Regions from separate parts of the Sphingomonas qilianensis genome, predicted to be linked through region 3. Evidence: predicted binding sites of a transcription regulator. Region 3 holds the regulator's gene; each other region holds the start of a gene.

Region 1 (4,747 bases), 170 kb from region 3:
GGCGTGGCCCCGGGCGCGGGCGGCGGATGTTCGATTCGGGCGAGCTTCGCCTGGTTCTGCTCAAGCTGATCCAGGAGCAGCCGCGCCACGGTTACGACCTGATCCGCGAGATCGAGCAGCGCAGCGGCGGCGCCTATGCGCCGAGCCCGGGTGTGATCTATCCCACGATCACGATGCTCGACGATATGGGCCTGATCGACGAACAGAAGGCCGATGGCGCCAAGAAGCAGTTCGCCATCACGACCGAGGGGCAGGCCTTGCTGACCGAGCGGGAGGCGGAGGTCGAGGCATTGTTCGCACGCCTGGCCGAGCTTGGCGCGGAGCGGCAGCGCACCGATGGCGGGCCGATCCGGCGCGCGATGGGCAATCTGCGCCACGTGCTGCAGCAGCGGCTGATGGCGGGCGAGCTCGATGCCGATCGGTTGCATGACGTGGCGGCGTTGCTCGACGAGGTGGCGCAGAAGATCGAGCGGCTGAAATGAGCGCGGTCACCGCCACCGCGTCGGTGCCGACGCGGTGATGGCGGCCGTCGCCACCAGATCACGTCACCCCAGCGAAAGCTGGGGTCTCGTGCCGCTCACGGTGCGCCCTCGCCGCTTGAGATCCCAGCTTTCGCTGGGATGACATGGTGACTGGTCAGCCAGCCTGCCGCTTAAGCACCTCGAGATAGGCCTCGATCACGCTCTCATTGGCCTTGTCCCATTGATAGCCCGCCGCCTTGGCATGGCCCGCCGCGCCGGCCGCGCGGCGGGCGTCATCGTTATCGACCAGCTTGGTGATGGCATCGGCATAGGCGCCCACGTCGCGCGGGGGGACGAGATAGCCGTCCACGCCATCGTCGATCAGATCGACCGCACCGGTGGCGCGCGCCGCGACCACGGGCACGCCGCACGCCATCGCCTCGGTCGTCACGTTGCCGAACGTCTCGGTGACGCTGGGATTGAAGAATACATCCATTGAGGCAACCGCGCGGCCAAGATCGTCACCGGAAAGGAAGCCGGCGAAGATCGCCTCGGGCACGCGCTCGGCGAACCATTCCTGCGCCGGGCCTTTGCCGACGATCAACACCTTGTGCGCGACGCCGCGGCGCTTGAGTTCGGTGACGACGTCGGCGAACACGTCGAGGCCCTTTTCCTTGACCAGCCGGCCAAGGAAACCGACGACCCGATCCTGATCCGCGATGCCAAGCGCACGGCGCCAGCCGAGATCGCGGCGCGCGGGGTTGAAGCGATCGTGATCGATACCGCGTGACCAGATGCCGATCGGCGTGGTCACCCCCCATTCCCGCAGCAACGTGGCGATGCTGGGGCTGGGCACCACCACCTGATCGACGCGGTTGTAGAAGCGCGTCAGCAGGTGGATCATCAGCGGCACGACGAAGCCGAGATGGTAATAGGCAGGATAGGTTTCGAAGCGTGTGTGCAGCGAGGCGATCGACGCGATGCCGTGGCGGCGCGCATAACTGACCGCGCGGTGGCCGAGCAGCTCGGGCGCGGCGACATGGATGATGTTTGGCGCGAACGCGGCGATGTCACGGCGGATCGCGGCGGGAACGCCACGCGCCATCTTATATTCGGCGCGCCCCGGCAGCTTGATCGCCGGCACGCTGACCAGATCGCCGGCGGGCGCGAAGGCGGGGCGGCGGCTGGTCGGCGAATAGACGCGCACCTGCACGCCGCGCGCCAGCAGATGGCGCACGAGCAGGTTCAGCGCCTGATTGGCGCCATCGCGCGTATAATTATAATTGCCGCTGAAAATGGCGACACGGAGGTCCGTCGGCTGCATGGTGCGGGGGTGCATAGCGAATGCCATGCGATGTGACTATCTCCGCGCTGCCGTGTGGCGCGTGGCGATTTTTCGCATTTCGCGCGCGTGACGGTCGTGCTGGGGGTGCCGCGGGGGGCGAGACTCCTGGCGCTCCCACGCTCGCTGCGCTCGCCGCCCTCCTCTTCCTTCCAGGAAGCGGGATCAATGAATGCGCGGCGATACTGTTCCCCTATCGTTCTCATGCTGTTATGCGATCATCATGGCCAAACCCCAGAAACGCTATGTCTGCCAATCATGTGGTTCGGTATCGCATCGCTGGGCCGGGCAGTGCGCCGATTGCTCCGAGTGGAACACGCTGGTCGAAGAGGTGGGCGGCGGGACCGTCACGCCGTTTCAGGCCAAGCATAATCTGCAATCGGGCGGGCGATCGTTTCAGCTGGTCGGGCTGGATGCCGAGATCGCGCTGCCCGAGCGCATGGCGAGCGGCATTGCCGAGCTCGATCGCGCGCTGGGCGGCGGCTTCGTCGAAGGATCCGCGACGCTGATCGGCGGCGATCCGGGGATCGGCAAATCGACGCTGCTGCTGCAGGCGGCGGCGAAGATGGCGCTGGCCGGGCGCGCGGTCGCCTATGTCTCGGGCGAGGAAGCGGCGGACCAGGTGCGGCTGCGCGCGCGGCGGCTGGGGCTGGGCAATGCGCCGGTGCAACTGGCGGCGGCGACATCGACGCGCGATATCCTGACCACCTTGGGGCAAAGTACGCCCCCCGATCTGCTGGTGATCGATTCGATCCAAACGATGCACAGTGACCTGATCGAAGGCGCGCCGGGGACGGTGAGCCAGGTGCGTGCCTCGGCGCAGGAATTGATCCGCTTCGCCAAGGAACGCGGCACCGCCGTGGTGCTGGTCGGGCACGTTACCAAGGACGGCTCGATCGCCGGGCCGCGTGTGCTCGAGCATATGGTGGATACCGTGCTGAGCTTCGAGGGCGAGCGCAGCCACCAATATCGTATCCTGCGCGCGATCAAGAACCGCTTCGGCGGCACCGATGAGATCGGCGTGTTCGCGATGGTCGCGGAGGGGCTGGCCGAGATCGCCAATCCGAGCGCGCTGTTCCTGACGCAGCGCGATGAAAGCGTGACGGGGACGACGGTGTTCCCCGCGCTGGAAGGCACGCGCCCGGTGCTGGTGGAGATTCAGGCGCTGGTGGTGCGACTGGCCAGCGGCGCCACCCCAAGGCGCGCGGTGGTCGGCTGGGACTCAGGCCGGCTGGCAATGGTGCTGGCGGTGCTGGAGGCGCGCTGTGGCCTCAGCTTCTCGACCTCGGAAGTATATCTCAACATCGCCGGCGGATACCGCGTGCAGGATCCGGCGGCGGATCTGGCGGTGGCGGCGGCGCTCGTCTCGGCGTTGTCCGAGCGACCGGTGCCGGTGGATGCGGTGGCGTTTGGCGAGATTGCCTTGTCGGGCGAGCTGCGGCCGGTGGCGCATGGCGCGCTGCGCTTGAAGGAAGCGGGCAAACTCGGCTTCGAGCGCGCGCTGGTGCCCTCGGCATTGGTGGATGAGAAGACACCGCTCAGCCTCACCGGGTTCAGAACGCTCGGCGCTTTCGTCGATCATATGCTGGGGCGTGGGTAGCGCCGCTCCCGTCTCGCCTCTATCTACCGGATGAACGGTGGGAATTGGGGACTGGTACGCGCATGGGATTATCCGCACTCGACATCATCGTCTTGGTCGTCGTGCTGGGCGCGGCGGGGCTCGGGCTCAAACGCGGCTTCGTTACCGAGGTGCTGGCGCTATTTGCCTGGGTGGCGATCGTGTTTGCGATCAAGCTGTTCCATGTCCCGCTCGCCGCAGCCTTGTCGGGCGTGGTCGGCACCGTATCGGGCGCGGCCGTGATGGCATTCGTGTTGATCGCCGGGATCACCTATTTTGCCGGGCGGTTGGTGGCCAACGCGATTGGCGATCGCACGCGGACTTCGGTGCTGGGGCCGATTGATCGCGCCTTGGGCTTCGGTTTTGGCGCGATCAAGGGGCTGATCCTGTGCAGTCTGGCGTTCCTGCTCATCGCGCTGGTGACCGACACGATGAGCGGCGGGCCGTCGCGGCGGCCGACCTGGCTCACGCAGTCGCGTAGCTATCCTCTGCTCAATGCAACCAGCGCGAGCATTGCGGATTTCGTTGATCGTCGCCGCAAGGGGCAGCCCGTATTCGGCCACCGCGCCGCGCTGCGTGCGAACGCCACGGACCGGCCATGAACGCACCGCTGTACAACACGGAAATTCTGCGGCTGGCGGCGACGATCCCGCATCAGGCGCGGTTGGACGCGCCGATGGGGTCGTCGGAAAAACGCTCGCCGATCTGCGGCAGCCGCGTAACGGTGGACGTCAATCTGGGTGATGACGGACGGGTGAGCGACGTCGGTATGCTGGTGCGCGCCTGTGCGCTGGGGCAGGCTTCATCCTCGTTGCTGTCCGCCGATGTGATCGGCAAGTCGCCCGAGGAACTGGCGGCGGCGCGCGATGCGCTGACCGCATGGCTTGCGGGCGAGGGTACGTTACCTGAATGGGCGGGGTTCGAACTGTTCCAGCCGGCGCTGCCGCATAGCGCGCGCCACGCCTCGATCCGGCTGGCGTTCGAGGCGGCGGCGGAGGCGGCGGAACAGGCGCAATTGCGACGCGCCCCTTCGCCACAGACAGAGGAATTACGGGGGGCAGGCTGATGGACCACGCAACGACGTCGCTATTGCGCGACGCGGTGATGCTGCTCGGATTCGGGCTGGTATTCGTGTTGATCTTCCGCCGGCTGGGGCTTGGTGCGACCCTGGGCTATCTCGTCGCCGGCGCGGTGGTGGGGCCGCATGTGCTCGGACTGGTCGGCGATGCCGAAGCCAAGATCGGCGTGGCCGAACTGGGCATCACCCTGCTGTTGTTCATCGTCGGGTTGGAGCTTAATCCGAGCCGGCTGTGGAAGATGAAGCAC
Region 2 (4,747 bases), on a different contig from region 3:
CGCTCGATCTCGGTGCGACGGATCAGTTTCTCGGGCTCGAGATCCCTGGAGAACACCGCCTGCGCCTGTTCCTTGGCCCGTGCTCCCGACAGCAGATAGCTGGAGGCAGCCTGCGGATCGAGATCCCACAACAGGGTGCGCCGCGACGACTGCGTGGCCGCTGCCCAGGCGAGATTGACGGCAAGCGTGGTTTTCCCGACACCGCCCTTGAGGCTGTAGATAGCGATCGTCGACATGGCCGTATCGTGGCGGAGCAATTGGGCAGGCGCAAGACGGTCGGCATGCCTAAACGGCCGCGTGATCGTGCGCGATGGCTTCGGTGATCCAGCCGCGGAACGCCGTCATGGCAGGCGTGTCGGGCTGCTGTCGAGAAATGATGCTTGGTCACGATCCGCTGTTAGAGGCAATTTACCGATATTGATCCGGGTGAGGTGAGCGATGAGACGGATAGCGTGGCGCGGCATGAGCTTGGTTGGGGTGCTGGCGGTAGCGGGGGCGGGGGGCGCCGCATCCAACGGCGATGATCCGTTGCTGCGCCCGATCGCGGGCGATTATGCCGCGCGCTGGTTGTCTCCTCAGCCGCCGACGCGCATCTTCGGTAACAGCTATCTGGTCGGCTTCGGTGGCCTCAATGTCGCGCTGATCCGCACGCAGGCGGGGCTGATCCTGATCGACGGGGCAGTGCCCCAGGCAGTGCCGGCGATCGAGCGCAATATTCGCGCGCTTGGCTTCAAGCTCGGCGACGTCAAATATATTCTCAGCACCGAACCGCATTACGATCATGCCGGCGGCCTCGCAGCGCTGGCCCGCGATACCGGAGCGACGGTGGTGGCGAGCGGCGCGGCGGCGGCGGTGTTGCGGCGCGGGCGAAGTGGGGCGGGCGATCCGCAGGCGGCACAACTGCCGCCATTCCCGCCGGTTCAGCGGCTACGCATCGTGCGCGATGGCGCGCAGCTGAAGCTGGGTGACACGATCGTCACCGCGCATGCGACGCCCGGGCATACCGCCGGCAGCATGAGCTGGGCGTGGCGATCGTGCGAGGGCGCTCAGTGTGCCGCGGTGGTATTTGCCTCCAGCCTCAATCCGGTGGCGGCGGAGGGTTACCGCTTCTCCGATCCGGCGCATGCGGCGGTGGTGGCGGCATTTCGCGGGACGTTCGCGACGTTGCGGGCGATGCCCTGCGACATCCTGCTGACGGCACATCCCGACCAGTCGGGCGGTGACGTCGCCTTTGCGCGCTTGCAGCAGCAACGGACGCCGAACCCGTTTGTGGATCCGGGGGCCTGCCGAGCCTATGTCAGAAAATTTGAGCGGCTGCTCGATAAGCGCTTGGCCAAAGAGCGCGGTATGCCGCGCGGCTGATAAGCGGCAAAAAAAGCCAGCGGATCGCTCCGCCGGCCGATATTGTCGTCAACCGTGTGCGATCAGCCCTTGCAGGTGAAATCGCCCTTGCCCGGCTGGGTGATCTTGGCGCTGGTCGGCGTGCCGGTCAGCGTCCAGCCTTCGCCGGTCAGCGGCTCGCCCGCGGTCGCCGCAGTGACGGTGACCGGGGTGCCGCCCTTTTCGGTGCGCACGCGCGCCTGCTTGTCGCCTTCAAAGAAGGTGACGAAGAACAGCACGTTGCCCGGCTGGCAGCGCATCGACTTCTCGGCCTTGATCGCCGGCGGCAGTTCGACGGGCGCGCGGTTCGCGATCGCTGCGGCCTGCGGGTCTTCAGACACGCTGGAGACGACCTCGGGGGTCTTGTTGTCACAAGCCGTCAGCGCCAGGAGCGCGACAGCGGCGAGGCTGGGGAGCATGATTTTCATTACGGCCGCTGCTTCGCGCACGCGAAGGAAAACGTCAAGCGCAGGTACGGAAACCGTGCGTTTGATCGTGTGCAGTGCAATAATTATTGCTTTTGTTTGCGGCTCGTTGAGGCGCCGCCGCGCCACCGCCTATTCGTGAAATTCATCGAGATCGGGAATGCGGCCAAAAGCGATCTTGGTGCCGACGCGATCGATGCGGCCGCCCGATTGCGGGCCGAGGCTGACCGCGTTGCGACCGAACTTCTCGTTGATGCGATCCATTGCCCGACTGAGCGATAAGGTGCGCGTTTCGCGCGCCAGCGGATCGTCAGGATCGAGCAGGCCGAACAGGCTGGCCTGTTCCGCGCCGACCGGCTCGATCTCAGACAAGGTAACGCCGATCATGCGGATCTGGAAATCACCCGGCCGCGCGCGTCCGGCGGCAACCAATTGCGGGAACAGCGCGTCCAGCGCGGCGAGCACGGCGAAGCTATCCTGCGTGGGGGAAAGCTTGCGGCTGGCGCGCCACGACGATTTATCATGCTCGAAGCGGGCGTGGAGCACGAGCAGGCGGCTGCGATAGCCCTTGCGGCGCAGCCGGCTGGTGGCCTTGAGCGCAAGCCGGCGCGCGGTGAGCCGCACCGGCTCGACCCCGCGCTTGCCCGGCGAGAGCACGTGGCTGTGCCCGATGCTGCGGCTCTGCGTAGCCTTTTCGGGCAGATCGACGCCGTGGAGCAGATACCACAGCCGATCGCCATTGGTGCCGCCCCAGGCGCTGCCGGCGTCGCGCGGGCGGCGCTCGCAATATTGCCTAATGTCGTTGATGCCGTCCTGCGCCAGGCGCCGCTCCATCTTCGCGCCGATGCCGCAGATATCGCGCAGCGGCATGTCGTAAAGCCGCTGCGGCAGCGATTCGGCGTGGAGCACGATCAGCCCGTCGGGCTTCTGCATGTCCGACGCCAGCTTGGCGAGCAACCGGTTGGGGGCGATGCCGACCGAACTGGTCAGACATTCGCCGATATTGGCGCGGATCCCCGCCTTGATGCGGTGCGCAAGCGCAGTGGCTGCCTCCAGGCTGTTCTCGTTATCGAGCAGGCGACAGGCGACTTCATCGATCGAACAGACCTTGGTGACCGGGATGTGGCGCCAGATCTCCGCAACGATGGCGTCATGGAAAATGACATATTGATCATGGCGGGCAGGGGTGACGATCAGATCACGGCACAGCCGCTTTGCCTCCCACACCGGCGTGCCGGTGGAAATGCCGTAGCGTTTGGCCTCGATGCTGGCGGCAATCGCCACGGTGGTGTCGCTGTCGACCGGCGCGACGAGAATCGGTTTGCCGCGGAGCGCGGGATCGAGCTGCTGCTCGACGCTGGCGAAATAGGAATTGAGATCCAGGAACAGCCAGCGCAACGGGCGCGGTGGAAAGGAGTGCGCGACGGGCGGAAAGTCACGAAAGTCGCACGGACTCGCGTGCGCGCGCGCAACTGCGCACGAATCCTGAGGCAGCGGAGTGGCGTACGACTCGATCAAACGGTCCATAGCAGAACAATAGCAGAACATATGGCGGTAGGACAGTGGCGCGCGCCGGGCGCAGTCATCATCCGGAAACGTGAAATTCATCGCGCGGTAATGCATTAGCTGCTATGCGCTGCGGCGTGAGTACAGCAATCCCCCATAGCTTCCCGATCGGGATCGACCCCGCCGACATCGACTTCATGGGTCATGTCAACAATGCCTCCTACCTAAAATGGGTGCAGGACGCGGTGGTCAGCCACTGGCAGCGCTTTGCCCCGGCCGAAGCGGTGGCAGCGAATCTGTGGGTGGCGCTCAAGCACGAGATCACTTATCGCAAGCCCACCTTTCTCGATGACGAGGTGGTCGCCACGGTGTTGCTCGAAAAGGTCCAGGGCGCGCGCGCTTTCTACCAGACGATCATCAAGCGTGGCGAGGAAGTGCTGGCCGAAGTGCAATCCAGCTGGTGCTGTGTCGATGCCAAGACGCATCGCCCGGCGCGGATCGCGCAGAATGTGGCGGATCGGTTCTTTCGCAAGGATTGAGGCTGGCGCTCACCGCCGCAGTGGAATTTTGCGCAGCTTGAAACCGGTCACCTTGGTGCCGTAGGTGCATTCGAACGACTGGCGCGCGGCGCCGTCGCCGGCTGTGCCCCATATCTTGATCTTGTTGATCGCGACCTGTTGCATGTCGATGATGTGCACCGCGCCGTAGCGCGCGGCCTGGGCGCTGCAGGCGTCGCGCGCGTTGGGCGCGAGCGCGCTATTGTCCTGCGGCGCGGCGCGCGTGCCCCGCACCGCCATGCCGACCGCGCTCGTCGCAATTCCCGCAACGCAACCGCCGAGCGATACGGTGCTGATGAGCAGACCGCAGACTTGCAGGGGGTTCATGCGCGATCCTTGTCGGTCGGGTAGGGTGCGCAGCTTATGGCGCCGGCCCCGGTGGCACAACTCATCCGCGTCACAGCATGTCGCGCAGGCCGCGCCACGACGCCAGCTTGGCCTTGATCCCGATCGTGTGGAGCGGGCTGCTCGATGGCAGTGCGATCAGCGCCGCTTGCGTCTGGCCGGCAAGCTGGCGACTGCCGTGGCGGAAGGACGTGGCGCCATTGAACGCGATTGCGCGAAGATCGGGCAGGGTGGCGACCAGCCCGGGCAGATCGTTGCCGATCAGGTCGCGCATCGCCGCGTCGGTGCTGCCGGCGCGCGTGGCGCTGGCGACCACATCCCACAGCCCGACACGCGCGGCGAGGAGCGCGGCCAGCCGCGCATCGTAAGGCAGGCCGGGCAAATCGATATCGATCACCGCCGCCATCAGCCGCCAGAACTGGTTTTGCGGATGCGCATAATAACGCGCCACGGCAAGCGAAGCATCGCCCGGCAGGCTGCCGAGGACGAGCAGCCGCGTGCGCGCGTCGACGACGGGGGGGAAGCTGCGCTTGA
Region 3 (4,747 bases):
CCGATGAAGCCGCGTGGGCGACGGTGCTGCTGCTGTGCGCGGCCGGCGGCCTGGCTGCGCTGGCCGTGGGATCGGGCGGGCGGGCGTCGCGGGCGCTGGCGGTCGGCTTCGTGAGCGTGGCGCTGGGCCTGGCGTTGATATGGTGGCGGGCCGAGCGTGTCGCCGGCGAGGTGCTGACGCGACCGGTGATCGTAGCGTTCGAGGCAAAAGTGGTGAGCCTCGAACCGCTGGCGGCACGCGATCTGGTGCGCTTGCGCCTGGCGCCGATCAGGATCGTCGAGCGCATGCCGGTTCGGCGCGGCCAGCCAACGGTGTTGCCGGCCTTCGTGCGCGTCAATCTGGCGGAGAAGGACGTGCCGGCGGGGCTGACGCGGGGCGCTACGATCGGGCTCCGTGCGCGGCTGATGCCGCCGCCCGAGCCGGCCGTCCCGGGAGCGTATGATTATGCGCGTGTCGCCTGGTTCGATCGCATCGGGGCGACCGGGCGGGGCTTTGCACCGGTGACGATCGTCAAGCCGGGAGAGGCTGTGGGGGCCGATTTGCGCGACCGGCTTTCGCGGCACATCCAGGCGCGTGTTGATGGCAGTGCGGGCGGCATCGCCTCCGCGCTGGCGACGGGTGATCAGGGTGCGATCGCCGAGGATGATGCGGAGGCGATGCGGCGCGCCGGGCTCGCCCATCTGTTGTCTGTCAGCGGCTTGCATATCACCGCGGTGGTGGCACTGGTGATGCTCGTGGTGATGCGCTCGCTGGCGCTGAGCCCGTGGCTGGCGCTGCACGTGCGGCTGCCGCTGATCGCCGCGGCGGCCGGGGCGGCGGCGGCGGTCGGATACACCATATTGACGGGCGCGCAGGTGCCGACGATCCGTTCGTGTGTCGCCGCCTTGCTGGTGCTGGTCGCGCTGGCGATGGGGCGCGAGGCGATGACGCTCAGGCTGGTCGCGGCGGGCGCGGTGGTCGTGCTGCTGCTGTGGCCCGAGGCACTGGCGGGGCCCAGTTTTCAGCTCTCGTTCGCCGCCATTACCGCCATCGTGGCGCTGCACGAGCATCCGCGCGTGACGGCATGGTTTGCCCCCCGTGGCGAAGGGCGGTTGCCGAAACTTGCCAGGTGGCTGGCGGCACTGGTGTTGACCGGCCTGGCAGTGGAGCTGGCGTTGATGCCGATCGCGCTGTTTCATTTTCACAAGACCGGTTTGTATGGCGCGCTGGCCAATATCGTGGCGATCCCGCTGACGACGTTCGTGGTGATGCCGCTGGAGGCGCTTTCGCTGGCGCTCGATGCGGTGGGGCTTGGGGCGCCGGGCTGGTGGCTGACGGATCATGCGCTGCGCTTGCTGTTGTGGATGGCACGGACGACGGCGGCCTTGCCGGGGTCGGTTGCCGCGTTGCCGGCGATGCCCGCGGCCGCGTTTGGGCTGATGGTAGCGGGTGGCTTGTGGCTCGCCTTGTGGCGGACACGGTGGCGACGGTTGGGGCTGGCGCCGCTGCTGGTGGGGCTGGGCTGGGCGCTGGTGGCACCGTCGCCGGACCTGCTGGTGACCGGCGACGGACGGCATGTTGCGGTGCGCACGGCGGAGGGCGGGCTGGCGATGCTGCGCGACCGGGTGGGGGACTACACCTCGGATATGCTGGCGGAGAATGGCGGGGTGGATGGCGCGCCGTTGCTGCTCGCCGAGCAGCCGGAGGCGCGGTGCACGCGGGATCTGTGTCTGATCGAGCGGGTGGCCGGCGGGCGGCGGTGGCGGGTTCTGGCGACGCGGAGTGCTTATCTCGTGCCGGTGCGGGAACTGCTCGCGGCGTGTCGCGACGCCGATATCGTGGTCAGCGAGCGGCGTCTGCCGCGGGGGTGTTCGGCGCGATGGCTGACCCTGGATCGGCCGATGCTGGCGCGCACCGGGGGCGTGGCGATCGCGTTGGCGCACGGCATGGTGCGGACGGTGCGGGCGCCGGGGGATCGGCATCCGTGGCGGCTCCCGCCCTCCCTAAAACAAAACCACCTTTTCAAAGGCACTCGCCCGGCGCGGACCGGGGTCCGGTAGCATCACTAAAGTGACCCGGCCTTTGCCAATTACCGCGTCCGCCACTTCTGGGGCCCGGCCTCCGCCAGGAAAGCGCGAAACTCGGAAAGCTAGGCGAAGGTTAGTCGTAGCGGCGCAGCAATCCGGCGAGCTTGCCCTGCACACGGACCTGCTGCGGCGCGTAACGCTGGGGATCGTAAGCGCGGTTGGCGGGATCGAGCCGGACCATGGCACCTTCGCGACGGAAATATTTGAGCGTCGCCTCGGCATCCTCGATCAGCGCGACGACGATCTCGCCATCGCGGGCCACGTCCTGCCGACGGATCAGCGCGTAATCGCCATCCAGAATGCCGGCCTCGACCATCGAATCGCCCGACACTTCGAGCGCATAATGATCGCCCTTGCCGAGCAAGGCTGCGGGCACCGAAAGCATTGCACTACTCTCGAACGCCTCGATCGGCAGACCGGCAGCGATGCGGCCGTGCAACGGAATTTCGATCACGTCGTTGGCCGGTTCGGGGCGCGAATGTTGAGAAAGTTGAGACGCTGGCGACATTGCCGGCGACATTGGCGCGGCCGTCTTCCTGGTCAGCTTCACCACATCCCCGCGCTCGGGCATCTTGAGCACTTCAAGCGCGCGCGCGCGATTGGGCAGGCGACGGATGAACTGACGTTCTTCGAGCGCGCTGATCAGGCGGTGCACGCCCGACTTGGATTTGAGATCGAGCGCATCCTTCATTTCCTCGAACGAGGGCGACACGCCGGTTTCCTCCAGGCGATCACTGATGAAGCAGATAAGCTCGTGCTGCTTGCGCGTTAGCATTGCGTTCCTCCGTCAGAACAGACGCGGAACCTTTATGGAACAGTTTCCATCAAGTCAAGCCAGGATAAGGATTTCCGCCGAGTCGCCAATTTGCGCTGCCGCCGCCTGCGGCGGGCGCAGGATCAGGCAGGTAGCGCGGGCCAGCGTGCGCAGCATCGAACTGTCCTGGATGGTCGAGGCGAAAGCCTGCCCGTCGCGCAATTCGCCGCGCAGATAATCGGTGCGGTGGTCGTTGGCGGGGAGCGGCTCGCCGAGCGGCGCGGCGATGGTGGTCGGCAGCGGATCGCGCGCACCGGACATCATGGCGATCAACGGCAGCAGAAAGAGCTGCGCGGTGACGAAGGCGGAGACAGGGTTGCCGGGCAGGCCGAGCACGACCGCGCCACCCAGCCGGCCGGCCATCATCGGCTTGCCGGGGCGCAGCGCGATCTTCCAGAAATCGAGGCTGCCGCCGGCGGCGTCGAGCGCGGGGCGGACGAGATCGTGATCGCCGACCGAGGCGCCACCGGTCGTCACGAGAATATCCGCATCGATCCCGGCAAAGGCGGCGGTCATGATCGCGAGGTCGTCGGGGATGATGCCGAGATCGATCACCTCGACGGGGAGCGCGGCCAGCATCGCGGCGAGCATCAGCCCGTTGGATTCGGGGAGCTGGCCGGGGGCGAGATCGCGCCCGGCGGGGACCAGCTCATCGCCGGTGGCGGCGATCGCTACGCGCAGCCGCCGGGCGACGGGCAGCACGCCATGGCCGCCGATCGCGGTGACGGCGAGGCGGGCGGGCGTAAGCCGCTCGCCCTTGGCGACCAGCACGTCGCCGTCGTGGAAATCGAGCCCTTGCACGCGGACATTGCCGCCGTGGCGGCGCGGGCCATCACCCGTCAGGTGGATCGTGTCGCCCTCGCGCGAGGCTTCTTCCTGCACCAGCACGCTGTCGGCGCCGTCGGGCATGGCCGCGCCGGTGAAGATGCGCACCGTCTCGCCCGCCGCCATCGTGCCGGCAAAGGGACGCCCCGCAGCGCTCTCGCCGATCAGCGCGAAGGGGCCGGGGCGGTCGGCATAGCGGATGGCATAGCCATCCATGGCGGAAAGATCGCTGGCGGGCTGGGTGCGGCGGGCCAGCACGTCGGCAGCGGCCCAGCGGCCAACGGCAGCGGCGAGCGGCACGGTTTCCGTCGTGATGGCGGGGGCGAGCGCGAACAGGCGCGCTTGCGCGTCGGCGACGGGAAGCAGGGTCATGCCATTGCCTATCGCGCGGCGCGGGCAAAGGTCCAGCAGCATCTGCCAGACAACAGTGTGGCGTCGATCACACAGTGCGACACTATTGCTGGCCTGTTGCTGGGGCGTCACGAATCCGTCTTATTGGCCGCCTAGGGCCGCGCCAAGCGCAAGGCATCGTCTTTCCACCTCACCATGTCGGCACCGGTCAACGGTGGCGAAATGCCGTGCGCGCCGCTGTGCATCAACGATCTACGCCCTGGGGGGACACGCAATGTTCAACACGACCGTCATCAAATCGACCCTGCTCGTCGGCGCTGCCTTTGGCGCGCTGCTGAGTGCGACGACCGCGTCGGCACAGAATGCGCCCGACGTGGCAGTGAGCGATGCCGGCACGGACAGCGATCTGGGCGAGGTCGTGGTGACAGCGGAGCGCCGCTCGGAGAATTTGCAGAAGGTGCCGGTGTCGGTCGCCGTGGTCGGTGGCGATTCGCTGCGCGATTTCCAGAGCGGAGGCGAAGACATTCTGAGCCTCGCCGGCCGCGTACCGGGCCTGTATGCGGAAAGCACCACGGGGCGCATCTTCCCGCGCTTTTACATTCGCGGCCTGGGCAATATCGATTTCTATCTCGGCGCGTCGCAGCCCGTGTCGATCATCCAGGACGATGTCGTGCTCGAGCATGTCGTGCTG

What was found. Region 3 encodes LexA, which represses DNA repair genes until DNA is damaged. Its sites were predicted from a motif close to GTTCCNCNCTTGTTCT; they were not measured.
Region 1: the regulator LexA is predicted to act here: its motif matches at 1,991-2,006, upstream of radA (DNA repair protein RadA).
Region 2: the regulator LexA is predicted to act here: its motif matches at 3,336-3,351, upstream of ABC969_RS04720 (Y-family DNA polymerase).

Annotation. Positions count from the first base shown of each region.
Region 1 covers NZ_JBDIMF010000003.1:7,842-12,588, forward strand. Annotated here, with positions in the region: gene ABC969_RS08830 (PadR family transcriptional regulator) at 1-482, shown strand, start outside; gene ABC969_RS08835 (glycosyltransferase family 4 protein) at 637-1,785, opposite strand; gene radA (DNA repair protein RadA) at 2,027-3,403, shown strand; gene ABC969_RS08845 (CvpA family protein) at 3,466-4,023, shown strand; gene ABC969_RS08850 (iron-sulfur cluster assembly scaffold protein) at 4,020-4,487, shown strand; gene ABC969_RS08855 (cation:proton antiporter domain-containing protein) at 4,487-4,747, shown strand, end outside.
Region 2 covers NZ_JBDIMF010000001.1:970,177-974,923, reverse strand. Annotated here, with positions in the region: gene ABC969_RS04735 (ParA family protein) at 1-236, opposite strand, end outside; gene bla (subclass B3 metallo-beta-lactamase) at 463-1,362, shown strand; gene ABC969_RS04725 (hypothetical protein) at 1,425-1,934, opposite strand; gene ABC969_RS04720 (Y-family DNA polymerase) at 1,938-3,203, opposite strand; gene ABC969_RS04715 (acyl-CoA thioesterase) at 3,437-3,850, shown strand; gene ABC969_RS04710 (hypothetical protein) at 3,860-4,195, opposite strand; gene ABC969_RS04705 (DNA-deoxyinosine glycosylase) at 4,266-4,747, opposite strand, start outside.
Region 3 covers NZ_JBDIMF010000003.1:173,917-178,663, forward strand. Annotated here, with positions in the region: gene ABC969_RS09600 (ComEC/Rec2 family competence protein) at 1-2,039, shown strand, start outside; gene lexA (transcriptional repressor LexA) at 2,140-2,841, opposite strand; gene ABC969_RS09610 (molybdopterin molybdotransferase MoeA) at 2,896-4,077, opposite strand; gene ABC969_RS09615 (TonB-dependent receptor) at 4,331-4,747, shown strand, end outside.